2 regions of the Pseudoalteromonas sp. CnMc7-15 genome follow, and region 2 is predicted to be linked to the other one. Evidence: predicted binding sites of a transcription regulator. Region 2 holds the regulator's gene; the other holds the start of a gene.
The links. Region 2 encodes sigma-54, which starts transcription at its own class of promoters, with help from an activator protein. Its sites were predicted from a motif close to GTTGGCACGNNNNTNGNNT; they were not measured.
Positions count from the first base shown of each region.

Region 1: a site for sigma-54 is predicted at 1,903-1,921, ahead of MHM95_RS17240 (EF-hand domain-containing protein). Genes of this name have one in related genera too.

Region 1 is NZ_JAKRFT010000007.1:189,433-205,234, forward strand. It holds gene MHM95_RS17235 (TrkH family potassium uptake protein) at 1-1,286, shown strand, start outside; gene MHM95_RS17240 (EF-hand domain-containing protein) at 2,007-2,216, shown strand; gene MHM95_RS17245 (EF-hand domain-containing protein) at 2,282-2,491, shown strand; gene MHM95_RS17250 (EF-hand domain-containing protein) at 2,550-2,759, shown strand; gene MHM95_RS17255 (calmodulin) at 2,811-3,023, shown strand; gene MHM95_RS17260 (calmodulin) at 3,059-3,277, shown strand; gene MHM95_RS17265 (calmodulin) at 3,324-3,542, shown strand; gene MHM95_RS17270 (EF-hand domain-containing protein) at 3,570-3,785, shown strand; gene trkA (Trk system potassium transporter TrkA) at 3,854-5,230, opposite strand; gene rsmB (16S rRNA (cytosine(967)-C(5))-methyltransferase RsmB) at 5,238-6,521, opposite strand; gene fmt (methionyl-tRNA formyltransferase) at 6,514-7,473, opposite strand; gene def (peptide deformylase) at 7,486-7,998, opposite strand; gene MHM95_RS17295 (LysM peptidoglycan-binding domain-containing protein) at 8,129-9,256, shown strand; gene dprA (DNA-processing protein DprA) at 9,303-10,424, shown strand; gene MHM95_RS17305 (DUF494 family protein) at 10,426-10,899, shown strand; gene MHM95_RS17310 (topoisomerase DNA-binding C4 zinc finger domain-containing protein) at 10,961-11,539, shown strand; gene MHM95_RS17315 (L-threonylcarbamoyladenylate synthase) at 11,543-12,106, shown strand; gene hemF (oxygen-dependent coproporphyrinogen oxidase) at 12,109-13,032, shown strand; gene MHM95_RS17325 (nicotinate phosphoribosyltransferase) at 13,160-14,755, opposite strand; gene prs (ribose-phosphate diphosphokinase) at 14,766-15,620, opposite strand; gene MHM95_RS17335 (NUDIX domain-containing protein) at 15,802-15,802, shown strand, end outside.
Region 2 is NZ_JAKRFT010000005.1:296,312-312,113, reverse strand. It holds gene mgtE (magnesium transporter) at 1-1,003, opposite strand, end outside; gene MHM95_RS14090 (HPr family phosphocarrier protein) at 1,120-1,392, opposite strand; gene rapZ (RNase adapter RapZ) at 1,392-2,237, opposite strand; gene ptsN (PTS IIA-like nitrogen regulatory protein PtsN) at 2,304-2,750, opposite strand; gene hpf (ribosome hibernation promoting factor) at 2,752-3,039, opposite strand; gene MHM95_RS14070 (RNA polymerase factor sigma-54) at 3,065-4,561, opposite strand; gene lptB (LPS export ABC transporter ATP-binding protein) at 4,586-5,311, opposite strand; gene lptA (lipopolysaccharide transport periplasmic protein LptA) at 5,311-5,835, opposite strand; gene lptC (LPS export ABC transporter periplasmic protein LptC) at 5,825-6,379, opposite strand; gene kdsC (3-deoxy-manno-octulosonate-8-phosphatase KdsC) at 6,376-6,927, opposite strand; gene MHM95_RS14045 (KpsF/GutQ family sugar-phosphate isomerase) at 6,927-7,895, opposite strand; gene MHM95_RS14040 (calcium/sodium antiporter) at 7,905-8,876, opposite strand; gene MHM95_RS14035 (ATP-binding cassette domain-containing protein) at 9,081-9,875, shown strand; gene mlaE (lipid asymmetry maintenance ABC transporter permease subunit MlaE) at 9,884-10,663, shown strand; gene mlaD (outer membrane lipid asymmetry maintenance protein MlaD) at 10,676-11,230, shown strand; gene MHM95_RS14020 (ABC transporter substrate-binding protein) at 11,236-11,913, shown strand; gene MHM95_RS14015 (STAS domain-containing protein) at 11,906-12,196, shown strand; gene MHM95_RS14010 (BolA family protein) at 12,202-12,459, shown strand; gene murA (UDP-N-acetylglucosamine 1-carboxyvinyltransferase) at 12,472-13,731, shown strand; gene MHM95_RS14000 (trypsin-like peptidase domain-containing protein) at 13,806-14,888, opposite strand; gene MHM95_RS13995 (DegQ family serine endoprotease) at 14,993-15,802, opposite strand, start outside.

The DNA of each region.
Region 1 (15,802 bases), on a different contig from region 2:
CCAACCGTAATGAGCATGGAGATTTAAAGGCTCGGGAAGGCTTTTTAATTGTGGTGTTGTTTTGGCTGGTGCTGGGCTCGTTCGCATCTTTACCGCTGATTTTTCTAGATGCGCCCAAGTTATCGATGGCAGACGCTGTATTTGAGGCGTTTTCTGGGCTGACCACTACCGGTGCGACCGTATTGACGGGCATAGAGTACTTACCTAAGTCGGTGCTTTTCTATCGCCAGCAATTACAATGGCTGGGCGGTATGGGGATCATCGTACTTGCCGTTGCCGTGCTCCCTATGCTTGGTGTGGGTGGGATGCAGCTGTACCGTGCTGAGACGCCAGGGCCGGTGAAAGATTCAAAAATGACACCACGAATTGCCGATACGGCAAAACACCTGTGGTATATCTATGTGTCGCTTACCTTAACTTGCACGCTGGCTTATTGGGTTGCGGGAATGAATTGGTTTGATGCGATTTGTCATGCCTTTTCAACCATAGCCATTGGTGGTTTCTCTACCTATGATGCGTCGATGGGGCACTTTGATAGCCCCGTGATTAACCTGATCTGTGTGGTGTTTTTGCTAATTGCTGCAATCAACTTTTCACTGCACTACGCAGCAGTGGCCAGTCGTAGTGGTAAAGTTTATTTGCGCGACCCTGAGTTTAAAGCATTTTTTCTGATTCAAGTGGCACTCATCATTATCTGTTTCGCAGTGCTTTCCTCTAATAACATTTACGCCAATGGTGATGAAACGCTCGACCAGGCGATGTTTCAGGCCGTTTCCATCAGTACCACCGCCGGTTTTGCGACCGATAACTTCTCCGCTTGGCCGCTGTTTCTACCTATGCTGCTGATCTTTTCCAGTTTCATTGGTGGCTGTGCGGGCTCCACAGGCGGGGGAATGAAAGTAGTGAGGGTGTTTTTGTTGTACTTACAAGGTATCCGGGAGCTTAACCGCTTGGTCCACCCGCGCGCCATCTATTCGATTAAGCTAGGTCGTAAAGCCCTGCCAGATAAGGTTGTGGAGGCGGTATGGGGCTTTTTCTCTGCCTATGCCTTGGTGTTTGTAATTATTATGATCAGCTTGATGGGGACGGGGCTAGATAATATCACTGCCTTCTCGGCGACCGCCGCCTGCCTTAATAACCTGGGTCCAGGCTTGGGTGAAGTAGCCGCTCACTATGGTGACATTAGTGATAGCGCAAAGTGGATCCTGACATTGGCAATGGTCTTTGGCCGGTTAGAGATATTTACTCTCCTCGTGCTGTTTACCCCAACATTCTGGCGTGGGTGAGGCACGGTCGCTTGCGACTGCGAGTGACTTAACGTCACTCGTTGAGGGCCGAACGCGAAGGCGTGGATGCCTGAGCCGGGCGTCGCTTCAGGATGAATTCCTGCCACCATGCTCTCCCTTTTCTATCTCGTGGCGGTGACTTAACGTCATTCGTTGAGTGGCGTTGAGGCGTGGATGCCTAGCGTAGGCACTCAATTGTTTTTTATCTCTTCTGTATTTCTTTTTGTCCTAAATTCCATCTCTTTACTGAACCAAAGATGCGTTGTTGCTAAAAAGCAACACAGCGCTTGGTGTGCAGTCGGGGCTCAATAAAAATCCCCTTACAAATAGTTATTTAAATTATAAGTTGTTGAATTTTATATAAATAAACATAAAAAATAATTTATGAGAATGATGGCATTACACTTTCATTCAGTTAAAAGTCACCTTCAGCGCAATCCAGGCAGGTAATTGGCTGAATTCAAGGTGAGAAGTTGCAAAATAACCTTTTGAAAAATATAGATATTATCTTTTAAGCCTGAACTGTGTCGCAAAAGAGCAACAGAAAAACATAGTGTAATGGCCCTTAACTCCCCTTACTTACATATATCTCCATGATAAATAATGCTTTTTTAATGTTGGCATCGGACTTGTAATAGTCAGGGTGAGTTTAAAACGCAGTAGCAATTAGCACAGAACGTTACTGACACAGATTTCAACAAGTAAAGAAGGATATTGATTATGAAACGCATGACTTCAACTTTAGCACTTATCACTTTAGCAGCTTCAAGCGCAGCGTTTGCAGCAGATTTCTCTACTTTAGATGCAGACGGCAATGGCGCTATCAGCAAGCAAGAAGCAGCAGTGGATGCAGAGCTTAGCAAACACTTCGACAAGCTAGATACCGATGGTAACGGTGAGCTGTCAAAAGAAGAGTTTGAACAAGCTTAAGCGCTTAGTTTAAACATTAATTTCAGATTTCAGATTTTAGTTTTCAGTCCAGAAGGATACTTATTATGAAACGCATGACTTCAACTTTAGCACTTATCACTTTAGCAGCTTCAAGCGCAGCATTTGCAGCAGATTTCTCAACTTTAGATGCAGACGGCAATGGCGCTATCAGCAAGCAAGAAGCAGCAGTGGATGCAGAGCTTAGCAAGCACTTCGACAAACTAGATACCGATGGTAACGGTGAGCTGTCAAAAGAAGAGTTTGAACAAGCTTAAGCGCTTAGTTTAAACATCAATTTCAGATTTTAGTTTTCAGTCCAGAAGGATACTTATTATGAAACGCATGACTTCAACTTTAGCACTTATCACTTTAGCAGCTTCAAGCGCAGCATTTGCAGCAGATTTCTCTACTTTAGATGCAGACGGCAATGGCGCTATCAGCAAGCAAGAAGCAGCAGTGGATGCAGAGCTTAGCAAGCACTTCGACAAGCTAGATACCGATGGTAACGGTGAGCTTTCAAAAGAAGAGTTCGAGCAAGCTTAAGCGCTATTCGCTCTTTCTCACGCACTTTATTTCCATTAAGAGGGATTTGTTATGAAAGGTATGACGTCAACAATCGCATTTGTCACTTTAGCTGCATCAAGCGCTGTATTTGCAGCAGATTTTAACGCACTTGATGCCGACGGCAATGGCGCTATCAGTGTTCAAGAGGCCTCTGTCGATGCCGCTCTAATGGAGCAGTTCGATCAACTCGATACAGATGGCAACGGTGAGCTCTCAAAAGCAGAGTTCGAAAAAGCCGAGTAACCCAATTATTTACCAAACAAGGTAAGGAGCAAGTTATGAAAACCATGAAACACACAGTCGCATTAATGGCACTTGTAGGCGCATCTTCAGCTTTCGCACTGGATGCAGATTTCAACACTATCGATGCCGACGGCAACGGCGCTATCAGTATGGAAGAGGCGTCTAAGTATCCTGAGCTTATGAGTCAATTTAAAGACTTGGATACTGACATGAACGGTGAGTTATCTGAGCAAGAATTTGCTAAAGCGCAGTAACGACTGCGCAACACCGGACAACACCACACAGTAAAGAGGATACATTATGAAAAATTCGACAAAAGCAGTCGCTATCGTAGGTTTAGTAAGCGCATCATCAGCATTCGCATTGGATATGGACTTTAACAGTGTAGACGTAGATAGCAATGGCGCTATCAGCATGGAAGAAGCGTCTAAGTATCCAGAGCTAATGCAGCAGTTCAAGGATTTGGACGCCAATAAAGACGGTGAGCTGAGCGAAAAAGAATTCGCAAAAGCTGAGTAATTTAACGCCAACTAAGAGGAGAGCGTGATGAAAACGACTAACACACTACTTGCTATGGCGATTTTGGCTTCTTCTGCAACAGCTATCGCAGGTTCTACTTTTGATACATTGGATGTCGACGGTAATGGCAGCATCAGCAAGGAAGAGGCAAGTGCAGATGCAGCGATTCTAACTAAATTTGATGAGCTTGATATTGATGGAAATGGCGAGCTATCTAAGGAAGAATTTGCTCACGCTGAGTAAATACCCAGACCCATTAGAGCAACGCAAAAGCAGTCTTAGTCCACCCACTAAGGCTGCTTTTTTATGTTTTACAGAAACATTGCGCTGACCTGGAAGAGCTTCTCAACCACATGAATGTGCTTTTTATCTATCAAGAACATAATGACATGGTCACCACTTTGGATCACTGTATCATCATGGGCTATCAGTACGTCATCATTGCGCACGATAGCGCCAATAGTCGTCCCTGCAGGTAGTTTAATTTCAGAGATAGCTCTGCCTACCACTTTAGAGGTGTTCTCATCACCATGGGCTACGGCTTCAATTGCCTCTGCCGCGCCTTTACGTAACGAGTAAACATTGACGATGTCACCGCGTCTTACGTGAGTCAGCAGGGCTGAAATGGTCGCTTGCTGTGGTGAAATAGCAATGTCAATTTCGCCGCCTTGCACCAAGTCAACATAGGCGCCACGTTGAATGAGCACCATGGTTTTTTGCGCCCCCATACGTTTTGCCAACATCGCTGACATAATATTGGCTTCGTCGTCATTGGTCACTGCAATGAATACATCGACTTGCTCAATATGCTCTTCTGATAGCAGCTCCTGATCAGACGCATCACCACAAAAAACCACAGTATCATCGAGCATTTCAGATAGTTGCTCAGCTCGTTGTGGGTTACGCTCCAGCAGCTTAACGCTATGGTTTTTTTCCAACGAGCGGGCCAAGCCAGCACCAATGTTACCGCCACCGGCGATCATGATCTTCTTATAAGAACGCTCAAGCTTTTGCAGTTCACTCATTACCGCACGAATATGCTTGGTTGCGGCAATAAAGAAGATCTCATCGTCGGCTTCGATCACTGTGGTGCCCAAGGGTTTGATAGCCTTGCCTTGGCGGTAAATTGCAGCAACACGAGTCTCTACATTGGGAATGTGTTCTTTCAATGCTGATAGCGCATAACCAACGAGTAAACCGCCATAGTAGGCTTTGACTGCGACCAGAGACAACTTGCCATCGGCAAATTGCAGCACTTGTAAGGCGCCCGGATAATCAATAAGGCGGCGGATGTACTTGGTAACAAGTTGCTCAGGAGCGATATAGTGGTCCACCGGCAAATCGTCATTATGGAACAACTGCTGACGATAGCGCAGGTATTGCTCCGAGCGAATACGGGCAATCTTGGTGGGGGTATTAAAAATACTGTAGGCCACTTGGCAGGCCACCATATTGACTTCATCGGAGCTGGTGACGGCAATAATCATATCAGCATCTTCAGCGCCGGCCTTGCGCAAAATATCGGGGTGAGCACTGTGCCCAGTGACTCCTTGCAGGTCATATTTGTCCTGTAGCTCGCGCAAGCGATCGCCATCAATGTCGACAACGGTGATTTCGTTCTGCTCGCCGACAAGGTTTTCAGCCAGTGTTCCGCCGACTTGCCCCGCGCCTAAGATGATAATTTTCATTGCTATATCACTGTTTTATTATTTTTGCGTAATAGAAGCCATCGGTGTCGCCAGGTAATAATTGCCACCCTGGTTGAGCTATAGAGTCTTGCTCGTGCAGTGGGCTATGCTGAGCATCACGATGGCGTGTGAAGAAGGCTTTCATCTGCTCTTGATTTTCTTCTGATAGCACCGAACAAGTTGCATAAAGTAAAGTTCCGCCCGGCTTCAATAATGGCCAAATAGCATCAAGGATTTGTCCCTGTAGCTTAGCGAGCTCGTCAATATCAGAGTGTCGTCTTAACCATTTAATATCAGGATGACGGCGTATCACCCCTGTTGCTGAGCAGGGAACATCCAATAAAATGCGATCAAATTGCTGACCTTGCCACCATGACTCTGTGTCTTGTGCTTGGGCGCAAACAAGTTCGGCATCAAGATGTAATCGCTGTAAGTTAGCGCGCACTTTGTCTAGGCGTTCGGCATCACAGTCAAGTGCCATCACTTTTGCATCGGCCAACTCAAGTATGTGGCAGGTTTTGCCGCCCGGCGCGGCGCAGGCGTCGAGCACATATTCACCATCTTGTGCGCCAAGCAGCCTCGCGGCTTGCTGAGCAGCTGCATCTTGGACAGAGCTTGCCCCTGCGAAAAACTCTGGTAGTTTCTGCACATCCACTGCTTTTTTAAGCTTTATTGCATCTTGGTAATCGGCAAATTGACTGTACTCGATACCTTGTTTGCTGAGCAGGTGCGCATATTGCTCGCAAGTATACTGACGTTGATTCACGCGTAACCACATGGGCGCTTGCGCCTGGTTTTGGGCAACAATGGTGTGCCAATGTTCTGGGTAGTCGCGCTTAAGTTTTTTTAATAACCAGCCTGGGTGATTATATTTACAAGCATCGATCTGTGTTGCTGCGGCTTCGAGCTCATCGCGTTGGCGCTGAAAACTCCGTAATACGGCGTTAACTAGGCCTTTCAGGCCTGGTGCGCGCATCGCTTTGAGTGCATTAACGGTTTCACCCACTGCGGCATGCTCGGGAACACGCATATGTATTAATTGATACAGGCCAACATAGAGTAAAAACTGATAGACACGACGTTTACCTTTGAGGGGCTCATCCAGCAGTTGCTGACAATAAAACTCTAGGCTTGGCAGGTAGCGTAAGACGCCATAACAGATCTGCTGCATCAAAGCCTTATCTTTTGGATTGAGGTCCCGGCTGTAGCGGGGCAGAGCTGCCGAGAGAGAAACCCCGCGATCGACGACGTGATAGAGTGTGTGCGCCGCTTGGGCGCGAACATTACTCATGGGTTTCGCCTGCAATATGTGCCAAGGTGCTACCCACACTGACCCAATCGGCTCGGCCGTTTAAAAAGTCTTGGGCGGACATGGGTTTTTTACCTGGCGGTTGAAGCTCGGTAATGCACAGAGCATGGTTGGTGCAGGCGACCACAATACCGTTTTTATCGGCCCGCAATATTTGCCCTGGTGCACCTTGCTCGGTAACAACGTCGGCTTGCCATACCTTGACGGTATTGCCTTGCATCTTGGTAAAACAAATAGGCCATGGGTTAAAGGCTCTCACGTTGCGAGCTAATTGCTCGGCATCAAGCTGCCAGTCTAACTCCGCCTCTTCTTTAGATAATTTTTTAGCGTAGTTTGCTTGAGCATCGTCTTGGGGCTCTGGCTCTATGGTAGAGAGCTTGGCTAAGGTATCAATTAACGCTGAAGGGCCTAGCTGCGCAAGCTTGGCGTACAATGAAGCTGAGGTTTCATCAGCTGCGATAGGGCAACGAGCAATACTCAGCATATCGCCAGTATCAAGACCTTCATCCATTTGCATAATAGTGATGCCCGTTTCCTTATCGCCAGCCCAGATAGCGCGCTGAATAGGGGCTGCGCCTCGCCAGCGAGGTAAAATGGAGCCGTGGACATTGAGGCAACCTAATCTGGGGGTTGTTAAAATCGCTTTTGGCAATAACAACCCGTACGCAACTACCACCATAACGTCGGCGTTTAGCTCTGCAAGTTGCTGTTGTGCCTGCTCGTCTTTTAGAGAAGTTGGCTGATAAACAGGTAAGTTATGCTCTAAAGCAAGCGTTTTAACCTCACTGGCCTTGAGCTTTTTTCCTCTACCTGCGGGGCGATCAGGTTGGCTGTACACGCCAACCACCTCATGTTCTGAGTCAATAAGTGCCTGCAAATGGCGGGCGGCAAAATCCGGCGTACCGGCAAATACGATGCGAAGAGCTTGAGTCACTGTTTATCCTTGTTACTGAGCTTTTGCGGCAAGACGCGCTTCTTTTTCAAGCTTCTTGCGAATACGTTGGCGCTTCAAAGGAGATAAGTAATCAATGAATAGCTTACCTAGTAGGTGGTCTAATTCATGTTGAATGCAAATGGCCAGTAAACCGTCGGCGTCAAGGCTGAACTCTTCACCTTGTTCATTCAGGGCTTTTACTGTCACCGTTTCAGCGCGATCAACCTTCGCATAGGAGTTTGGAACGGATAGACAACCCTCTTCACTGACCGTAGAGCCGTCTTTATGAGTAATCTCAGGATTAATAAGAACCAACGGCTGGTCGCGCTCGTCGGAAACATCGATGACGACGATACGCTGATGAATATCAACCTGGGTGGCCGCAAGACCAATACCATTTTCATCGTACATGGTCTCTAACATGTCTTTGACGATGGTGCGAACATCATCGTTAATATCGGTTACTGGTTGAGCGACTGTGCGCAAACGTTCATCAGGGAATCGAAGTACTTCTAAAAGTGCCATAGCTACCTTATTAAAAATTGTGCTAAATATCGGGTATTGTGTTATGTTTTTATTTTAGCCATTCGTGTGCACCTTTAACAGGTTATTGGGTAATAATTATAATAAAACAAGCTTGAGGAAGCTCATTACAATGATAAAACAGCTATCGGCTGCCGTATTAGCACTTGCGGCTGCTTTTCCATCATTAGCAGATGTTCTAACGGTAAAAGAAAATGCCCCTGAGCAGTATGTGGTAGAAAAGGGAGATACGTTATGGGATATCTCTGCTATTTATTTGGACAAGCCTTGGTTATGGCCAGAGCTGTGGCAAATGAATCCACAAATTGATAACCCTCACCTTATATATCCGGGTGATACGTTATACCTTGTGTATGACGCTCAGGGTCGACCTCGCTTAGTGATGGAGCGTCCAGAAAACTATCAAAAACTAACTCCCCATGGTCGCAAAACCATGAAGAGTGATAGCGCTATTCCAACTATTTCTTTAGAGCTATTGCGTCCATTTTTAACCTATGAACAGGCGCTAAGTGAAGAGCAAATAGCGGCTCAGCCCTATGTGTTAGGTGCTAACGAGAACGTTAAGCGCCCAACTAAAGGCCACATTCTTTACGTTAAAGGCGATTTAGAACGTAACCGTAACTACGCTATTTACCACAAAGATGATCCTTACATTGACCCACAAACAGAAGAAGTGCTTGGCTACGAGGTGAAGCTTGTTGCTACTGCGCGTGCGTTCCGCTCGGGAGACTTCGATAACGGTGTGCCAGCCTCTGTGTTTGTTAACGATGTGAAGCGTGAAATTAATGCTGGTGACTTCTTACTGCCCGTCAGCGAAGGGCAAAGCTTGCCTGCGTTCTTTAAAATGCGTCGCCCTGACAAGGAAATTGATGGCGAAATTATTGCGTCAACTAATGAGCTGCGTGAATTCAGCAAGATGGACATCGTGGTACTCAATCGTGGCCTGACAGACGAAGTGAAAGCAGGACATATGTTTGATATTCGTCGACAGTCACCCACCGTGGTTGATGGTGACGATGGGCCAAGTTATAAAGAAGACGCGAGCACTTACGAGAAAGTTGCGTCTAACATTGAAGAGTCCTTTAATTTCGAAGAGGATGGTGACAACACCACGTGGCATATGCCGAAAGAGAAAGTCGGCGAGCTTATGGTACTGAAAGTACAAGATAGAGTGAGCTATGCTATTGTCACAAAAACGCTACGCCCAATTCGCGTTGGCGATGTAGTCAGTGTTAATTAGTAACAGCTGATCGTACACTGCGTTGGGTTGTGCTCAAGGAGGGAGCATGGCACAACAGTTACCGTTATCATCGGCCTCGTCAGAGGCCGATTTACATTTCCATCAAGCCGCATTACTGGCTTTGTTCTATGTTCGTGGACTTAGCTGCCGCGATGTCAATAAGTTGCTTACGCATGTACCGTTAGCCCGCATGGTTACGGAGCCTGAGTGTTTGCAATGCTACGGCGTAAAAGCCAACATCATTGGAGCCCTTTCAGCGCTTAATATTGCTAACTACAAGCGCAAGATTCAAGCATTCAAACATCAAGGTATTGATGTTATAGCCTTGGGTACGTCTGCTTACCCCGAGCTGTTAGCTGAGTTACCCGATGCACCGCTATTACTGTTTTGCAGAGGCAATACCCAGCTTCTCAAACTACCACAAATCGCGATGGTCGGCAGTCGCAGTGCTTCGCTTGCTGGGAAGCGATGTGCCCAAGAAATAGCCCAGCAATTGAGTGCTGCGGGGCTAACAATCACTTCAGGCATGGCAATGGGCGTAGACGCCATGTCGCATCAGGGGGCATTGATGGCGACAGGTCAAACTGTAGCTGTGCTTGGCACTGGTGTTGATATTTGTTACCCCCGCCGCAATAAAGCCTTACGTGATGATATTTTGACAAATGGTCTGTTAGTCAGTGAGTTTGTGCCCACAACTCCGGCTCGGGCTATGCATTTCCCTAGACGTAATCGCATTATAGCTGGCTTATCGGTCGCTACTTTAGTGGTTGAGGCTGAGCGTAAAAGTGGTTCATTGATCACGGCTGAACTGGCTGCAGACTATAATCGAGAGGTGATGGCTATACCGGGCTCGATTAATAATCCCTATGCCAAAGGCTGCCATAAGCTAATAAAAGAGGGCGCGGCCTTGGTCGAATCGGCAAAAGATGTATTGCTCGAGTTAGGTTTTTCTGCACAAAACAGTCTATATATAAAGAGTGAACCTACTTACCGTGAGGATGAAAACAGCATACTTCGTCATATTGGTTACGAGCCTACTTGCGTTGATGACATTGCTAGTAGTGCCGAAGTACCCATTACAGAACTACTGACGCAACTAGTCGATTTAGAGCTGGAGGGGCTAATAGAGAGCACCTCAGAGGGCTATGTAAAAACAGGGGGCGGGTAATATGTTTGATATCCTAATGTATTTGTTTGAAAACTATATTCACAGCGAGAGTGAAATTTTTGTCGAAGAGAACGTACTCACCGACGAATTACGTAAAGCGGGGTTCAACAACAGCGAAATATTTAAAGCACTGGATTGGTTGGAGCAGTTAGCTCAGTTGCAATATAGTGATGAGCGCCCTTATTTGCATAATGCCCCAACTGGAGCATGCCGTATCTATACCGAATACGAAAGTATGAAACTTGATACTCAGTGCCAAGGCTTTTTGATGTTCCTAGAGCAAATTGGCGTTATAAATAGCACAACTCGAGAGATGGTTATCGATCGCGCTGTAGCACTGGACCAAGAGCAAATTGCACTGGACGATTTGAAGTGGGTGGTGCTGATGGTGTTGTTAAGTGTGCCTGGGCAGGAGCAGGCTTATGCACAAATGGAAGATTTAATTTTCGATGACCCGAACCCAACACTGCATTAAGCTTGATCTCTGTGTTGGGGTCAGTATATTGGGCGCAAATTCACCAAAGTGCGAGTAGTGCGTGAGCAAGATCGACCATTCGTTATTTAATGCTAATCAACATGCTCTAGAGAAAGAATACGAAGTGTGTCCCCAGTGTGGTTGTGAGTTGGTGATGCGGCACTCTAAGAACGGTCCTTTTTTAGGGTGCGCAGCCTACCCGAAGTGTGACTTCATTCGTCCTTTGCACCAACATGACACAGCCGTACTTAAGGTATTAGACGATAATCCCTGTCCTGAGTGTGATTCGCCTTTAGCGGTGAAAAACGGCCGCTTTGGCATGTTTATCGGTTGTACCAATTTCCCTCAGTGCCATTACATCGCCGATCAAAAGCAACAGCAGCCAGAGCAAAACCTAGTAACCTGCCCAAAGTGTCATGATGGTCGTTTAACTAAACGTAGTAATAAATATGGTAAAACTTTTTACTCTTGCGATGCTTACCCCAAATGCAAATACAGCTTGAACTATGAGCCCGTGGCTCATGCTTGCCCTCAGTGTGATTGGCCGGTCATGGTCAAGCGTAATCTTGCTGGGGGACCTGTGTTACAATGTCCGCAAAAGTCCTGTGGGCATAAACAAGCTGAGAACGTGGAGAGTTAGAAGGTGTCAGAGCCAATCACAGTAGACCCGGTTGTAGAAAGCTTACAACAGGGTGAGGTTATTCTTTACCCAACAGAGGCCGTGTACGGGCTGGGTTGCGACCCAATGAACCAACAGGCAGTAGAAAAGCTATTGGCTATTAAGCAGCGTCCGGTTGAGAAGGGTTTAATTCTTATTGCCGATAATTACGGTCAGTTACTGCCTTATGTGGCCGATCACAAAATTCCTATGGATAAGCGCGCTGATATCTTTTCGCAGTGGCCAGGCCCAGTCACTTGGGTGATGCCGGCTGCCGCTGATACGCCAAAATGGCTTACTGGCAAGTTTGATAGCATAGCGGTGCGAGTGACCAATCACCCAACTGTGAAGCGTTTATGCCAAGCCTTTGGTGGCCCTTTAGTGTCAACGAGTGCCAACTTGAGTGGCGAGCAGCCGGTTAGCTCAATTGCGGCTGCGAAAGCGGCGTTTGCCGAACAAGTGGGTTGCTATGTTGATGAACCTTTAGGTGGCCAGCAACAGCCCAGCACCATAAAAGACGCCCTCAGCGGGCAAACGTTTCGAGGTTAATCATGGCATCACAACTTTTAGCACAAGTGAAAGAATACCTTAAAGCGTTGCAGGATGAGATCTGCGCTGGTCTAGAGCAGGCTGATGGCAAGGCACAGTTTGTAGAAGATGCTTGGCAGCGAGAAGAGGGCGGTGGCGGACGTACGCGCGTTATTCGTGACGGCGCTATTATCGAACAAGGCGGTGTCAATTTTTCTCACGTGTTTGGTGCGTCAATGCCGGCATCAGCAACAGCACATCGGCCTGAGCTTGCTGGACGAAGTTTTCATGCATGTGGTGTCTCATTGGTTATTCATCCGAAAAACCCGCATATCCCAACCAGCCATGCCAACGTACGCTTTTTTATCGCCGAAAAAGAGGGCGAGCAGCCTATTTGGTGGTTTGGTGGTGGATTTGATTTAACACCTTTTTACCCTGAACGTGAAGATGTAGAGCATTGGCATCAGGTTGCTAAAGATTTATGCGACCCATTCGGGGAGGATGTGTATCCAAAATATAAGAAGTGGTGTGATGATTACTTCTATTTGAAACATCGTGATGAAACTCGAGGTGTTGGCGGATTATTTTTTGATGATCTTAATGAATGGGGATTCGAAAAAAGTTTTGCCTTTATGCAGGCGGTGGGTAATGGCTATTTAGATGCTTATCTGCCGATAGTCAGTAAGCGAAAAGACACTGACTATGACGAACAGCAGCGCCAATTTCAGCTTTATCGTCGCGGTCGTTATGTAGAGTTCAATTTAGTTTGGGACCGAGGCACTTTATTTGGCTTGCAAAGCGGTGGCCGCACAGAGTCTATTCTCATGTCTATGCCACCGTTGGCGAGGTGGGAATATGACTATACTCCTGCCCCAGGCACTGCTGAGGCGAAACTATACGAGCATTACTTAAAGCCACAGGACTGGCTAGCTATGAGTGAAAAATAGATGGTTTCACGAGGTTGATAGATTCATCAATGTGGTAAGAACATGACAGCCCTGATAAAGCACGTTCATGTTCTTACCATAAGTAGATAGTGATAGTGTTTGTTAACTGTTGTCCAACCTAAAACCGCTAAACCTGTTGAGCTATTAAGGTTCTGATTTCGTCAAGGGTTGTCTCTTTTAATAACTTACCATCTTCAAAAACAACGTCTAAAAGTCCTTGTTGCTCCTCTTGTTCTGATACGTTATCAAATAGGGTTAGTTCACCATCGATACGTTCTACCTTTAACAACCCTTTCGATGATTTCTTTTTAGCGTCTGTTTTGGGGTCTTTGAAGATGGCTAAACGTTGACCATCCTTTACTACACTTGTGGCTTTAACTGCGGAGCCATGTGTATCTCGAGTTACGTATTGGTAGCTATATGAACCAATACCTAAAACAACCTTTGATGCGAAGCCTTTGTCCATGAGTCGTTGTAGTATCTGACGCTGACGACTTAGGGTGATTGCGTCCCCGTAAATTGCGCCAATATGATCGTCCAACAACTTGTATCCTTGAGCCGTAGTCGTGCCACCAAAAATGTCCCAGAGGCACTCTATCAAGCCTTTAACTTCGCACTCCATGAGCCTAATGGTCGAATTATTTTCGAATCCAAAGTATTCACCATTAAACCTGTAGGCCTCATACCCTTGCGAAATTGCTTCTTTTTCAGCCTCGCCCTGGTTCTGAAATAGCTCACTGTAATCTGAGACAGGGGAAACTTTGTATCCTGTGAGTATTTTTACAGGGTCTCCTGAGTCAGGACGAATAACTAACGTACCGTCCCGCATCATAATATCGTCTTTTAATTGTGGGAGATAATCAGTGACTAAAGTCCAAAAATCCCATGTATCAGACACTACGCTTAGTATTCCTTTTGGGGATTGTTCTTTCATTAGGTATTTAAAAAACTCAATTTCTCCCTCCATAATCCAAGAGCAAGTTACCGAGTGTTCTGTTGCATCTACTGAGCAGCCAACTAGTTCTTTATCAACATTTGCACCGTAGTATTTCTCTGCGAATAAAACTGCGGGAATAGTATCTGTGCCAACTAACCCTGATGCTAAATGGCCAAAGCCACTCATGGCAGCTGCATGCTTGCCAAACATTCCCCTGAAGCTGAAGTCATGACCTTGAAATGGCACAAAATCAGCGGGTAATCCCGTTTTAGTTGCAAACTCTTTAAATACTTTGAAATAGGCAACAGAAGTAGTTGCGCTTGTTTGAATTGGCCAATTCTCGCAACTTAACACGGTTTCGATCATATTGGTCAGCCATTGAAAACCCGGTTTTGTATTAACTATTGTGATGGGGGGCACTAAATAAGGAACCAGTGTTCCTTCTGGCAGTGCTTTGATTTTGAGTGGTAAATACCCTAAATCATGAAGATCTTCTAGGTATGTAACATCAACAGAATAGCCAAGCATTGAGCTCATAATTCGCTTATGAGTTGCAACAGCAACTGCTTTATCTTGTTTAAAAAACTCGTTCCACTCTTCTAACAGGTAGCTCTTTATAAAATATTGCAAGCCAACAAAAGCTACCTTGTCATTGTCTGTTATGTTGCTTAGCTTGCCACTTCTAGAAGTATAATTTGCATATACTTCGGTTACACTAGGGTGGTAAGCGCGACTATGAAACTCTTTATAAACATCCTTTTGCATACTTGCAGCTGTAATAGTCATGGTGTTGTCCCTACATCTCAATTATTTGTAAATTTATATCGCTGTTACTTTTAAACTCATTCGCGGGTCTAAAGGAGTCGGTTGTGTAGATGTGATCGATCAGCCCCTCAAACACATCGAGTCCTTTGGAAAAAATTCCATGGGTAATGAACAAAGACACTTCTAAAGCCCCTTCATTCTTGAGTACTTTCGCTAATTCAATAAAGGTTCTCCCACCATCACAGATATCATCTGCGATCAGTACATTTTTACCTTTAACATCGCCTAGTACTTCGGTTTTTATTATGTCGCCCGTTTTGAGATCTCTGACTTTGTGAGCTTGAATTACTTCGGGCACTCCATTAAATTTTTCGGAAATCTTAAGTGTCTTTTTGCTGGCACCAGCATCAGGAGAGATTAGCGTTAGTTCACCCACAGATAAGCGTTTGCTTAACTCTTCACACCGTCCCAGTAACGCGACCTGCTCGATATTGGTTACTCGATGTATTAGAGCTGGTGAGACATCACTGTGTGAATCCCAAATGGTTACTTTTGAAAAGTTTAAGCTGTTAATGATATTTGCCATAACAGCGGCACCCAATGCTTCACCTTCTACACACACTCTATCTTGCCGAGCGTAGGGAAAATAAGGGATCACAAGCTCAATAGTCGTGCTCTTAGCTGTTATTCTTCTTAAAGCATCAACGGCCATCATCAGCCTGATCACTTTTGATGAGTCGTTAAGCCGTTCAAAAATTTCTATTTTTACAGTATGAAGTAATGAGGCTGGGCTGAATCGAATATGTTCTTCACCCCCTGAAAAGCTGAAGTTATCATAATCGAGCTGTGATTTATTACCTGCTGAGTCATAGCTAAGTACTTTCATTTGGCATCCTTTCAATCTTTGTGTCCCATCGACACAAAGAAGGTTATCAAACGTACCTAAATCAAGCAAGATATTTTTTGAGCTAAAGTGCGACTAGCATAGTGGAGCGGTTAACTCTGCTAGTTGAAATTTTTGGGGCTACCAGATATTTTGTCGCTAAGATCTTAGTGTGGATGGGAAAG
Region 2 (15,802 bases):
ATCCGGCCACGCCCCCCATTGACGGCACAATACCATTGAGCACGGCTAAAAATGGCAAGATACCTAAGGTGGTTTCGAAAAAGCTCGCCACAAATGCGGCCAGCATCGCGGTCAATAAATTTACTCCAAGCCAAACGGAGCGCCGCTGAGTACTTTTAAATACCGGTGCAAAGGTATCTTCTTCATCATCTAGACCGGCTAAGCTCAGTAAACTGTGTTCAGCGTCTTCACGGATAACATCGACGATATCATCAATGGTAATACGCCCAAGTAAGTGCGCCTGATCGTCGACCACAGGGGCCGAAATCCAGTTGTGACGCTCGAACAGCTGCGCCACTTCAGACTCATCCATGGTGATTGGAATAGATTCACACTCTTCATCCATGATGTCGCGCACGATGGCATCTGGCATGGTGGTTAGCAAAGAGCTCAATGGCATTGAGCCTAAAAAGCAGTTATTTTTATCGACTACGTAGAGCTCATCGGTGCCTTCAGGTAACTCGCCTTTGAGGCGTAAGTAGCGCAGCACCACATCAACAGAGACATCGGGACGGATAGTCACTGTATCGGTATTCATCAGCGCCCCAGCTGAGCGCTCCTGGTAAGACAGAGCCGTAGTTGCACGGTCTCTATCTTGGATATCCATCGCCTCAATAACGTCTTTATAAACGGGCTCTGGTAAGCTTCGTAATACTTCCCCTAAGTCATCATCGTCCATGTCCTCTGTCGCTGCGGCGATATGCTCAGGCTCCATGCGTGAGATAATGCTCAGGCGTACATCTTCAGAGAGCTCTTCAAGTACATCACCTTGGACATCAGGGTCGACGAGCGCCCATAGTTTAGAACGTGTCTTATGGGGCGATGATTCTAATAATAATGCGGTATCACAGGGCGCAGTTTTGGCGAGAAGCCTGCGTACATGAACAAACTGGCCGCTATTAAGAGCTTCGGTGACTTCTTGAAGTTGTTGCAGCGGGTAATCTTGTTCATAGGCTTCTGGCATAGGCATCCCTTAAATACAAAAAATGGGGTGGGAAATAGCGTGCAAGCAAGCGCTTACAAGCCGTTGATTAGTTTAACCTAACTAAATCAATGATAGCAAAAGTAAATGCCTAAGGGTTATTCTTGTTCGTGGAACTTTTCTGCAATGAGCGCCCCGATAGCTGCCAACGCGGCGTCGGCATCAGGGCCTTCACACTGCACGCGCACTTCCTTACCTTTGCCGCTCTCAAGGAGCAGTAAAGCCAAGACACTGTCGGCCTGTGCGCTCTTATCGCCTTGATATAGCATTATTTCGGCATCAAAATTCATCGCCAGTTGCGCCAATTGTGAGGCTGCACGAGCATGTAGGCCTAACTTGTTTTGAATAATAAAAGTACCTTCAACCATCACTATTTTTCCTGCTCTCGATGGCGAATTTTCACGTTCGGATAAGTATCTAAAAAGCGCTCTCCCAAAGTTTGGGCAAGGTACACTGAGCGGTGTTGACCCCCTGTACAGCCAATAGCAATGGTTAAATAACTACGGTTATTACGCTCTAGGTGGGGTAACCAAGTTTGAACAAAAGTTTGGATCTGCCAAGTGAACTTTTGCACGATTGAGTGACTGGCTAGATAATCTTGAACGGGTTGGTCTAACCCTGTGAGCGCCTTTAGTTCAGGTTCCCAATGGGGATTGGGGAGAAACCGCACATCAAACACATAATCAGCATTTTTTGGAATGCCATGTTTAAACCCAAAAGACTCAAAAGTGATCAGTAATTGCTTGTCTTTTTTACCCAGCACTTTTTCACGGATCATCTCCGCCAGCTGGTGAACACTGAGCTCAGTTGTATCAATAATAAAGTCGGCGTGGGAGATGAGTACATCAAGAAGCTGCTTCTCTTCACGAATAGCGACATCCAACGTCATATTTTGCATGGATAAGGGGTGTAGTCGACGAGTTTCAGAGAAACGCTTAATCAACGTTTGTTCGTCACTATCAAGGTAAAACAGCGAAGGCTTAGCAAACTCAGGCAGGTAAGCGAGAATGTCGTTAAATTCATGCTGTTCTTTGGGCAAATTGCGCACGTCGATACTGACGGCAATTTTGTCATAATTTGCCGAAACACTGCGCACCAAAGAGGGGAGTAAAATAACCGGGATGTTATCTACGCAGTAGTACCCAAGGTCTTCGAGCACCCGTAACGCGACTGATTTTCCAGAACCCGAGCGACCACTGACAATGATAAGTTCCATCCGACAACTCCTTGTTTTACCCCAAGACGCACATTTAAACCACACCATGAACTAATACGGCGCGCATTAGTCGGCGATCAATTGATAAAGCTCTTGATCGCTGCTGGCTGAGCGCAGTTGTTTACACAGTTGTTTGTCTTTTAGTTTATCAGCAATTGTCGCTAAGGTCTTCAGGTGTTGTTCAGTCTCATTAGCCGGCACTAAAAGTGCGACAAAGATATCCACTGGACGGTTATCAATGGCATCAAAGTTAATGGCTTCGCGATTGGTTACAACAATGGCAATCGTACTGTCGATACCATCGAGACGGCCATGTGGAATAGCAACGCCTTTGCCGATGCCAGTACTGCCCAGCTTTTCGCGGGTTAGCAAAGCATCAAGTACCGATTGCTCGCTGAGGTGAGGACTGTGCTGATGAGCCACCTGAGAGAGGTACTCCAGCATTCTTTTTTTGCTATTAAAAAGGACCGCAGCTTTGCTGCAGTCCTTGGTAAAGAGTGAATCTAGGTTCATGTTAGTGACGAGATAATTTCTCTTTATGTTTAATCACTTGACGGTCGAGCTTATCAATTAAGCCGTCGATCGCCGCATACATATCCTGGTGCTCTGCGGTTGCGAACAGTTCACCACCGTTAACGTGAAGAGTAGCTTCTGCTTTTTGTGTTAGTTTTTCAATATCAAGAATGACATGCACATTATTTATATGGTCAAAGTGACGCTCTAATTTTGCAAATTTGCTATTCACATAGTTGCGAAGAGAATCAGTGATTTCTACGTGACGACCGGTAAGATTTAATTGCATAAGCATTTTCCTTCTTGTCTAACGTCTATATCAAACTTTTACGCTGATTTGACGGTGGAATGGCTAGCGATTCACGATATTTAGCAATCGTGCGCCGAGCCACTTTAATTCCTTGCTCGGCTAGTACGTCGGCAATCTTGCTATCACTCAACGGTTTAGCAGGATTCTCCGCAGCTACTAGCTTTTTGATCAATGCTCGAATCGCTGTGGACGAGCATTCACCTCCGTTTTCGGTTGTAACATGGCTGGAGAAAAAGTACTTCAGCTCAAAAATACCCCGTGGTGTATGCATATACTTTTGGGTGGTCACACGGGAAATCGTTGACTCATGCATTTCCACCATTTCGGCAACGTCATTAAGCACCATTGGCTTCATTGCCTCTTCACCATGTTCAAAGAATGCCTGTTGTTGTTGAACAATGCAATTAGTTACTTTAAGTAGCGTATCATTGCGTTGTTCCAAGCTCTTTATAAACCATTTCGCTTCTTGTAAATGCGAGCGAATAAATTGACTATCACTTTGCGACTTACAGCTTCGCGACATTGATGCATAGTGATCGTTAACGCGGATCTTAGGCATACTATCTGGGTTTAATTCAACCACCCAGCGGCCTTTAACTTTCTTCACTGATACATCTGGAATCACATACTCTGACTGCTCTCGCACAATCGTGGCTGCAGGAGTCGGATTTAAACTGTGTATCAGTGTCATCACCTCTTTTAACTGCGCTTCTTTAAGCTTAGTCTTTTTCATCAAGGTGCGATAGTCACGACTACCAAGCAAATCAATATAGTTACAAACTACCTCTTTGGTCTCTTCAAGCCAAGGGGTTTGTGGGTCAAATTGCTTGAGCTGGATCAACAAGCACTCTTGTAAAGAACGCGCACCAATTCCTACTGGATCAAAGAGTTGGATACGCTTAAGAACGGCTTCAATTTCATCGAGCTCGATACCATCGTCTTGTTCATCATGATTCAAGCTTTCCAGCAGATCTTCACAACTGACTGTTAAAATGCCGTTGTCATTGATGGCTTCAATGATGGCTGTGGCGATGGCCTCGTCGGTGGCACTAAAAGGTGTTAATTGCAGCTGCCACATTAAATAATCGTGTAACGACTCGGTGGTTTCGCCTTGGTAGATAGACTCATCTTCTGGCATAGGCCCAGAGGAGGCAACGGGAGCCGCACTAATATACTCATCCCAAGACACATCCATGGGCAAGTCTTCACTGATGGACTCGTTGTTCATGGCATCAGCACTTTCAACTTCATCCTTACTGGCGCTGGCCGTCTCGGCGGTATCGTTATTTTGGTTGTCGGACGTCGACTCTTTTTGCTCTTGGTTGTCGTTATTGTCGGCGTAATTGTCTTCTTCAACTTCAAGTAATGGGTTGGCGTCCAACGCCTCTTGAATTTCTTGTTGGAGATCCAAAGTACTGAGCTGCAACAGGCGAATCGCTTGCTGCAATTGTGGGGTCATTGTTAATTGCTGGCCTAGGCGCAGCTGTAATGATTGCCTCATGTATCTCTAACAATCCTTTAATCGTTATAATCTAAACTGCTCACCCAAATAGACGTCGCGAACCGTTTGATCGGCAAGAACTTGCTCTGGAGTGCCAGAAGCAATGAGCTCGCCATGGGAAACAATGTATGCGGTTTCACATACGTCTAGGGTCTCTCGCACATTGTGGTCGGTGATTAATACACCAATGCCACGATTGCGCAGATGCTCTATGATTTTCTTTATATCTAACACTGAAATAGGGTCGACACCAGCAAAAGGTTCATCCAACAAGATAAACTTGGGGTTTGCCGCCAATGCTCGCGCTATTTCTACCCGGCGACGTTCGCCACCAGATAACGCCATTCCTTGTGAGTCTCGAATGTGCTGTATATTAAACTCATCAAGTAGGCCCTCAAGCTCGCTTTCACGCTCTGCTTTGCTTAAGCCCTTGCGGGTTTCTAGGATGGCCATCAAATTTTGAAAAACTGTCAGCTTTCGAAAAATAGATGATTCCTGCGGTAAATAACCAATACCTAAGCGCGCACGAGAGTGCATCGGCATCAAGGTGATATCCTCATCATCAATACTGATGGTGCCTTTATCACTGGGTACTAAGCCAACTATCATGTAAAAAGTAGTTGTCTTACCGGCTCCATTAGGGCCGAGCAAGCCGACGATACTACCTGCTTGTACTTCTAAGCCCACACTTTTGACGACCTCCCGGCCTTTATAGCTTTTCGCTAATTTTTGTGCTTTAAGAGTCGCCATTATTGCTCTTTCTCCGGCGTATCGTCACTTTGTGGTGTTAATGTTGTGCGCACTCGTGTGCTGGAGTTTTCATCTTTTTCGGCGGTGATCAGCTGTTTGGCAATATCATAGCTTATGGTTTCGGCAACGATATGCTGGTCGGCCATGGCAATCTTAGCATCACCTTGAATTTTAAGGGTCTCAGAGGCGACGTCATAACGAATTTCCAGCGCCTGTGCAGAAATCTCGGTGCCATCTTCCATCACTTCGGTGTACACAGCTGGTGAGCCGGTGGCTACGAGCAATTGCTTGTTATCACCCAATTCTGGACGACGGTGAGCCTCAAGGCGGTCAGCTTTTATTTCCCGTTTGCCGTGAACAATATGCACGTTCTTATCAAAAATAGTGATATTTTCTTTGATCAGTGCTTGTTGTTTGTCGGCATCAATTAACACTTCCTTGGCGGTGATTTGCTCAGCAGTAGCGCTGGCAGAGCACAAGCCAATTGCGATGGATGTAATTAATGCACTGATTTTATTGGTCATAATATATTGTTCGCGTATGTTCTGTTAATTCAACTATCTCTGTATTGAGGTCTGCTTTCAAGCCTTGCCCGGTGATCTTCATATTCGGGCCACTTAATACTACAGCCTGCTCGGACTCCATGCGCTGGCTATCTATATCAACTTGAATGGCCTCAGCGCTGACCTTCTCAATCATCGCCCCTTCTTTTAAGTTGGTGGCGGTGACGTTATTTTCCAAGATCAAAATGTTGTTGTTGTATAAAGTCGCTTCATCGGCGTTTACCTGCCAATTTTCTGTTTCACCATATAAGGTAAATACCGGCTTGGTGAAATGTGTAAACCCGAGCTCTTGATACAGCTCCATTTCCTCAGCATAAACGGTGTGGCTTAACTCACCCTGATCGTTATAACTAGTCTGACTTAGCCCAGTTGCGATATAGTCGGGTGTGGCAATATGGTCTTGCTGAGCGACACCATCATCTGTCGACTTCATAAAATAAGGGTACCAAAGCCACGCCATCGCGACGATAAATAGCAGTGATATGAGCGCTCTCGCTGCGTTCATGTGCTACTTCCCTGTGTTCCCAGGCTGTGTCCTTGGGCCAGCATCAGCAAATCTGTGAGCTCACGCACAGCACCAAAACCCCCTGGTAGCAAGGTACTGTAATGGGCTATTCGCTTAACCAGTGGGTGAGCGTCGTTAACCGCTACGGCGAACCCGACTTGCTCCATCACCGGTAAATCAGGGCCATCATCACCAATGTAGGCTATTTGCTCATCGCTTAGGTTTAATGTGCGTTTTAACTGTGCATAGGCTTCGAGCTTATTCTCTTTACCTTGATAAATGTGGGGGACACCCAGGCTTTGCATTCGCGTTTGTACTATCTGTGATTGTCGCCCGGTGATAACAGCAACTTCAACACCCGCATTGAGCAACGCTTTAATGCCGAACCCATCTTTGGTATTAAAGGCCTTTAATTCCTCGCCTTGATTGCCTAAATAAATACGGCCATCTGAAAACACGCCATCAATATCGCAAATTAACAATCGAGTGCGCTGTGCACGTTGCCATGCGCCTTCGTCTATGGCTTGGTATAATTCTGAAAACAACACTAAATCACCCCCGCGCGCAATAAGTCTTGCGTATTCAGCGCGCCAATGGGACGTTGCTCGTGATCGGTCACAATGAGTCCATTAATGCGTTTTTGCTCCATAATTTTCAGTGCTTCCGCCGCCAGCATATGAGCATCGGCTGTGGTGCAGTTTGGAGTCATTACTTCAATCAGCGCGGTGTTGTGAATATCCACTCGCTGCTCCAATACACGGCGTAAATCGCCATCGGTAAATAGCCCTACCAGTCGCTCATTATCATCGACAACAGCGGTCATTCCTAAGCCTTTGCTTGAGATTTCTAACAAGGCTTCTTTAATGCTTTGTGATTGGTGACTGCGTGGCACGTCATCGCCGCTATGCATAACATCATTCAAGGTCAGTAATAAACGTTTACCTAAGCTACCGCCGGGGTGGGAGAGGGCAAAGTCATCGGCGGTAAAGCCTTTGGCTTCTAATAAAGCAACAGCGAGTGCATCGCCCATTGCCAAGGTTGCGGTCGTGCTTGCGGTGGGGGCTAAACCCAGTGGGCAAGCTTCTTGCGATACTTTAATGCAAATATGGGCATCAGCTAAGGTCGCCATACTTGATTGAGGATTGCCGGTCATGGCAATCATGGGCGCGCCAATACGTTTAATTACCGGAATAATGCTCACAATTTCGTGCGTTTCGCCAGAGTTAGAAATGAGCATAACGATGTCATTTTCAGTGATCATGCCTAAATCACCATGGCTGGCCTCACCTGGGTGCACAAAAAACGCTGGAGTGCCGGTACTTGCTAGGGTCGCGGCAATTTTATTACCAACATGTCCTGATTTACCCATGCCAATAACGATGACTCGGCCGCTACAAGCCATGATCATCTCGCACGCTTGAATAAATTGTGCGTCTAAATACTGATGTAACTCCTGCAAAGCGGTTTGTTCTATTTCTAAAACCCGTTGTGCGGTGGCAATAAAGCTTTGGCTCATACTATTACTCTAGGCTAACTGACTAAAAATATATCCTTGGTAGGCAAAAAATGCGACTAGTAAAAAGCCGCCCTCGATTCTGTTGATACGCCGCGCGCCACGAAAGTTCAAACTCATGGCAATAAGCACCACCGTTGCCGCAATCATAATTAATGCATCACGGTTAGCGGCGGAGGGGTCGATAACCGATGGGTTTAAAATACCGGCGATGGATAGGACAGCGAGAATATTAAATAGATTCGAGCCGACAATGTTGCCCAGTGCTAAGTCGTCTTCATTTTTCAGCACCCCAGCCACACAAGCAGCAAGTTCCGGTAAACTAGTGCCAATGGCGATGATGGTAAGCCCAATGACTAAATCAGAAAGGCCAAAATACTGGGCTATATCCACTGCTGAGTCGACAATAAAATGCGAACTGATGGGCAGCATCGCCATCCCGATAATTAACCAAATCAGTGCGGACTTGGTGCTCACCCCACTGGGTATTTCATCACAGACTTCACTCACCAAGGGATCGTCATCATTACTTTTTTGATTGCGTGAAATAACAATCAAAAAAACGATAAAGGTGACAAAACCGCCCGCCAATAGCCATCCCTCAAGCTGAGAGAAATAATTATCGGTAAACATATACCATGCAATCAGTGACACCACGAGCACAATGGGCATTTCGCGCTTTAGTGTAATGGAGGACACTGAAAGTGGGCGTAGCAAAGCAGTAATACCTAACACCAAGAGAATATTGGTAATGTTTGAACCAACAGCGTTGCCGACAGCAGTATCGGTTTTATCTGCCAGTGCCGCAGAAGCTGATACCATCATCTCTGGTGCCGACGACCCCATTGCGACCACAGTCAAACCGATGATTAGGGCTGGCACCCCTAAGTTGCGTGCCAGCGCAGCTGCGCCATAAACAAAACGATCCGCACTCCATACTAGGGCGACAAAACCAGCAACTAGAATGGCGAAAGAGGTGAGCATGATTAATGAGCCATTGATGTAAGTGAAACCTTGGCGCTGATAGTAACAAACTGGGCTGTGTTTGTGTAAGAAAACCGTGTGTTTAGGTGTTCCACTGAGCAGGAATTTGAATGGGCTTACAAAAATTTACAGAATCTTTTTTCCCTCAGCGTAAAAAAACTTTAAAATGCGAGGTCTAATGATAGAAATGAGCGGGAGAGCGACTTGTCGCAACCAATAGTAGAAATCAAGGATGTTACCTTCTCGCGCGGAGAGCGTGTTATCTATCAAAATATGGACTTTACCATTCCGAAAGGGAAGATCACTGCTGTTATGGGCCCAAGTGGTATAGGCAAAACCACTTTGCTCAGGCTGATTGGCGGGCAATTAAAGCCCGATTCGGGCGATATTTTATTTCAAGGCAATAGCATTCCAAGCATGTCACGTTCGGCGCTTTATCAAGCGCGAACAAAAATGAGCATGTTGTTTCAAAGTGGTGCGCTGTTTACCGATATGTCGGTGTATGACAATATCGCCTTTCCTCTTAGAGAGCACACTGAACTCAGTGAGGAGTTAATTCGCTTGGTGGTGTTAATGAAACTACAAGCGGTTGGCTTACGTGGCGCAAAAGATTTAATGCCTGCTGAGTTGTCCGGGGGGATGGCACGCCGCGCTGCTTTGGCTCGCGCGATAGCCTTAGACCCTGAGTTTATCATGTATGATGAGCCTTTCGCCGGACAAGACCCCATCTCAATGGGCGTGTTAGTGCGGCTAATTAAATCACTCAACGAAGTGTTAGGGTTGTCTTCTTTGATTGTTACCCACGATGTGCAAGAGGTGTTGAGTATCGCCGACCACGTGATTATTCTCGCCGACAAAGGGGTGATTGGCAGTGGCAGCCCGGCACAAATGCGTGAACATGAATCGCCCTTAGTGCAGCAATTTTTGCAAGGGCTGTCTGATGGGCCAGTGCCTTTCCACTTTGATGCTGAGCCTTATGAACAGGAGTTGTTGTCATGATGCAGTCGCTGCTTAATTTGTGGCAACGCCTTGGACATAAAAGTCTAAGCCGTTTCGCGTCGATGGGGCGCGCTACACAGATGTTGCTGGGTGCCTTAATTAGTGTTCCTAATGTGCGCAAAGGCACGCCCTTATTAATTCGACAGCTGTATATGGTGGGTTTTCAGTCACTGATTATTATTTTGGTGTCAGGGCTGTTCATTGGCATGGTCTTAGCTCTGCAAGGCTATACCGTATTAGTTGATTACGGCGCTGAAGATAGCTTGGGGCCCCTGGTTGCTTTGAGCCTATTACGCGAACTAGGGCCGGTGGTGACGGCGCTGTTATTTGCTGGTCGCGCTGGCAGCGCGTTAACCGCCGAAATAGGCTTAATGAAAGCCACCGAGCAGTTAACGAGTTTAGAAATGATGGCTGTAGACCCGCTAAAGCGCGTCATTTCACCACGCTTTTGGGCCGGCATGATTAGTATGCCGCTGCTTGCGCTGATCTTCTCTGCTATTGCCATCATCGGCGCACATTTAGTGGGCGTAGATTGGCTTGGCGTAGATAGGGGCAGCTTCTGGTCTATTATGCAAGCGCAAGTGTCGTTCGAAAAAGACGTTCTCAACGGCCTGATTAAAAGCTTTGTCTTCGCCTTGTTGGTAACCTGGATAGCCCTATACAAAGGCTATGACTGTATCCCGACCTCTGAGGGGATCAGTAAAGCGACCACAGAAACCGTTGTGCATTCATCATTAGCCGTTCTTGGCTTCGATTTTATTTTGACCGCCGTAATGTTTGGCGGCTAAAGGATTAACACCATGAATTCGAGAAAAATTGAAATTTTAGTCGGCTTCTTTGTCACTCTTGGTGTGGCGGCGCTGGCAATTCTGGCTTTAAAGGTCGCCAATGCGGGATTAGCTGGTAGTAATGGCACTTATTCATTGCAGGCTAAGTTTGAAAATATAGGATCGTTGAAAACACGCGCTCCGATTAAAGTCGGTGGCGTTGTGGTTGGCCGTGTTGAGGGCATCCAAGTGCACCCCAGTGAATTTGTTCCTGTGGTTGAAATGGCCATCGACAACCAATATGAGTGTAAGTTTTCCGATGCCACATCGGTATCGATATTAACCTCGGGCATACTCGGCGAGCAGTATTTGGGTATTTCCCCGGTCATAGCGAGTGACTCGGCACAGCAAAGTTGTTTAGGCAATGAAGTGGCGCAGGCACAAAGCGAGGATGAGCTTTCGATAGATGCTGTATTTGGCGTACAAACGAAAGCGCTCAAGGATGGCGATATGATCACTGACACCAAATCAGCCTTGGTTTTAGAAGAGCTTATCGGCCAGTTTTTATTTAATCAAAGTAGCGAGTAATGATTATGCGTAAGCTGTTCATTGTTTTAACTGCCGTACTCTTGGCCGCCACTTCTAGCTTACAGGCACAAGAGGTGGATTTAAGTGAACCTTATAAAATGGTGCGTCAGGTTGCTGATAACACCTTTAAACGTGTTGAGCGCGATCAACAGAAAATTCAAGCCGATAAAGAATACCTAAAGGTTATTGTCGAAGAAGAGCTGTTGCCCTATATCGACTATAAGTATGCGTCTTATCGTATGCTCGCAAGCTATATTCAAAAAGCGCGCAGTATCGAAGACCCCGAAGAGAAGAAGCAGGCGATAGCCCATATAAAGCGCTTTATTTATGTCTTCAAAAACTATCTGGTAACTACCTATGCTGGGGTGTTTACGCAGTACACGAACCAAAAGGTTGAGTTTGCCGCGCCTCGCGATGTTGGTGATGCGAATGTGGTTGTGGTAAAGACAACCATTAAGGACCCAGGCAAACCAGACATTGATATTGGCTTCAAAGTGCGTAAGGATAACGACAACCAATGGCGTGCTTATGACATGATCGCCGAAGGCATCAGTTTGCTTGATGCCAAGCAAAGCGAAATACACGGTATTTTGCGCCAAGAAGGTATTGAGCACGTGATTGATTTACTAGATAAGAAAAGCCAGTTACCTGTGCAATTTCGAGGTGATGGTGTCGATGAGTAAGCTGTCGCTGCAACAAATTAAGCCACAGCACTTTGCCATTGCCGGTGAGCTAACTCGCTACAGCGTTGCCGATAAACGCTTAAGTGAGCAGCTTGTGCAAGGCCAAGAGCAAGTGGAAATCGATTTGAGCGAAGTGACGCGAGTCGATACTGCAGGCTTAGCGTGGCTTATTCAGGCATCGTCGCAACTGCAACGCCAAGGGCGCCAGTTACAACTAAACCATATACCTGAGCAGTTGCATAAACTTATGCAGTTGGGACAGGTCGAAAGTATTTTTGAGTGAGAGTGATGCAAAGCAGTCAAGTAGAAGCTTTATTAAAACAAGAGCTAGGTCTTGAAGAGATAATCGTAAAAGTAGAAGGGACCCATTACCAAGTAATTGCCGTGGGTGACTGCTTCGATGGGCTCACACCAGTGAAAAAGCAACAGCTTGTTTATAAACCACTGATGGAAAAAATCTCAGACGGCACTATTCATGCGGTTTCTATTCGCGCTTTTACGCCAGAGCAATGGCAACGCGAACGTAAGTTTATCCTTCCGCAGTAATTAGGAATCAGCATGGACCATTTTATTATTCAAGGCGGCACACCGCTCAGCGGTGAGCTCACTATTTCTGGTGCTAAAAATGCAGCATTGCCAATTTTATTCGCAGCGCTGCTGGCTGATTCACAAAGCACGTTTAGCAATGTTCCTAAGCTGCGGGATATCAATACCACCGAAGCGCTGTTGACAGAATTAGGCGCAGGAGTTCGTTGGCAAGACGAGCAATTACTGATCGATGGTGGTTCTGTCGATAAGGTACTGGCTCCTTACGACTTAGTAAAACAAATGCGCGCATCGGTGTTGGCCTTAGGCCCCTTACTTGCGCGCTTTGGCAAAGCTCAAGTTTCTCTGCCCGGTGGCTGTGCCATTGGGGCACGACCTGTGGATATTCATATTCAAGGTATGCGCCGTATGGGAGCAACCATTGAGGTTGAAAATGGGTACATTAACGCCCATGTCGAAGGTCGGCTGCAAGGTGCGGAAATCTTTATGGATACCGTCAGTGTGGGCGCCACCGAAAACCTGTTGATGGCGGCAACCTTAGCACAAGGTAAGACGGTACTCGAAAACGCGGCGCGTGAGCCGGAGATTAGTGATTTAGCCAAGTACTTGAATAACATGGGCGCTAAAATCAGCGGAGCAGGGACCAGTCGCATCGAAGTGCAAGGCGTAGAGCGTTTGCAAGGGTGTGAGCATGCGATTTTACCGGATCGTATAGAAACCGGAACATTCCTAGTTGCAGCGGCCATGGCAAAAGGCGACGTGTTATGCAAAAACACAGATTATCATAGCCTTGAGCCAGTTATTGAAAAACTGCGCGAGGCGAATGCGCTTGTTGAAGTGACCGACAACAGCATCTACTTAGATATGCGTGGTCGTGAGCTCAAAGCTGTGAATATTAAAACCGCACCTCACCCAGGGTTTCCTACGGATATGCAAGCGCAGTTTACGGCGCTAAATGTGGTCGCTAATGGCAGCGCCACAATCACCGAAACTATTTTTGAAAACCGGTTTATGCATGTACCTGAACTTCAGCGCATGGGAGCCAATATTCGCCTTGAAGGCAATACCGCAATCTGTGGCGACAGTCCTAAATTGACTGGCGCACGGGTTATGGCGACTGACTTGCGGGCCTCTGCAAGTTTGATCTTAACCGGAATCATTGCCAGTGGTGAAACCCGTGTTGACCGCATTTATCATGTTGATCGTGGTTATGAGCATATTGAAGACAAACTCAGCGCGCTTGGTGCCAATATTAAACGTGTGAGTGAGTAGTGTCGCTATTAACTTGGTAATAGAAAAAGGCCGCCGATAGCGGCCTTTTTAGATGGGAATGTGGGTGTGTTCGATTATAACCGGGTTTCTAGTTCAGCGACGGTGACCGTCAAGGTGTGCGGCTCACCATCACGGTAGAGTTCCACCTCAAGTTCAGTCCCCGGTTCGGTATTGGCAATGCGCTCCAGAGTCTGTTGGATATTACTCACCGAATGCCCGCCCATGCTGACGACAATATCGCCTTCTTTGATACCAGCTCGCCACGCCGGACCGAGTGGATCCATTTTATTAATACGCATACCGGCGATGGCCATATGGTTATTAGTGACTTCCCGACCTTGCTGATCGACAGCGGTTACATCCATGCCCATGTAGCCACGCACAACTCGACCATAGCGAATAAGCTTATCCATAACATCCTTAGCGAGAGAGTAGGGAACAGCAAAGAAGATCCCTTGAATATCGAGGTTCGCTCGGGTTTTAAACTGTGCTGAGGTAATGCCAACCAAGTCGCCATGAGAATTCACTAAGGCTCCGCCTGAGTTACCGACATTTATTGCGGCATCCATTTGTAGCAGGCTACTGTGGGAGCTGTCGGTTACTCGTTGCTTTCCGGTGGCACTAATAATCCCCTGAGTAATGGTTTGCCCTAAGTTAAGAGGGTTACCAATAGCTAGCACCACATCGCCAACCTGAGGTTTGAAATCATTATCAACCGGGATAGCTGGCAGATTCTCCCCCGCGACTTTCAATAATGCCAAATCAGTAACGGTATCGAACCCTACTAACTGCACCTCACTAAAACGGCGTCCGTCAGCAAGAATGACCTCGACTAAATCAGCATTATTAATGACATGGTAGTTAGTCAAAATGTAGCCGTCTGGACTCATTAGTACGCCTGAGCCGAGTTCAGATACGGTGTTCTGTCTTTGCATGTAACGTGGCTGAGTCGAGATGCGCTCTGAATACACTGTGACCACTGCGGGCGCGGCGCGACGTACCGCTTTGGCGTAGCTCATATGGGAGCCAGTAAAGCCATCGGCGGAGAGAATGGGGAGCAAAGCATCACGCAAAGACGGAGTGGCGAGCACAATAATAAAGGCGATACCCAGACCACTTAATAGCGGCAGCAAGGCGAACTTAATCTTTTTCAGCACGAGATAATAATTATTATTTATTTATAAGCTTAGGCAATGATGGCACATAAACGACAACAGCGGCAAGGGCGCCGCTGTTGAATGTTGTTAAAGCACAACAGGGGTTACTGTATAGGCGCGAAGAAGGTGCTATTGCCACGGCGTACTACCAGCACAATATTACCTTGAATATCTTTGATTAGATTAGCAAGTTCACGCACGGTTTCTACCCGCTCACGGTTGACCTGAGTAATAATGTCTCCCTCTTCCAAGCCTAGTCGGGCAGCAACGGAACGGGGGTCTACCGAATTGATAATAACCCCTTTGATACCGTTACGTTTGCCGGACTCAAGCTCAGCACCGGCTAAGGCGCGATGAATTTCGGCGGCTTCCTCTGTAACGTTGTCCGCTGCGGCTAAGGTCACGTCTAACTCGATTTCTTCATCATCACGGAAAATACCGATTTCCACTTCCTTGCCCTCACCTAGGGTAGCAATTTTGCCGGCTAATTCAGCAAAGCTCTTAATGTCGTCACCGTTGACGCTGATGATAACATCGCCAGCTTTGATGCCTGCTTTCTCGGCAGCCGAGTCTTCAACGACGCGCTCAACCATTGCACCTTGTTTAACATCGAGATCCAAGGCTTCGGCATAGCCTGCATCTAATGTGCGCCCGGCAACACCCAATGAACCACGGCGCACTTGTCCGTACTCAACAATCTGATCGACTAAGTTTTTCATCATATTAGAGGGGATGGCAAAGCCGATACCAACGTTACCACCGGAAGCACCTAAAATAGCGGTGTTAATACCGATTAGTTCACCTTTGAGGTTAACTAGCGCTCCCCCTGAGTTACCTTGGTTGATAGCCGCATCGGTTTGAATAAAGTCCTCATAGCCTTCGATATTAAGCCCACTACGCCCTAGGGCACTGAC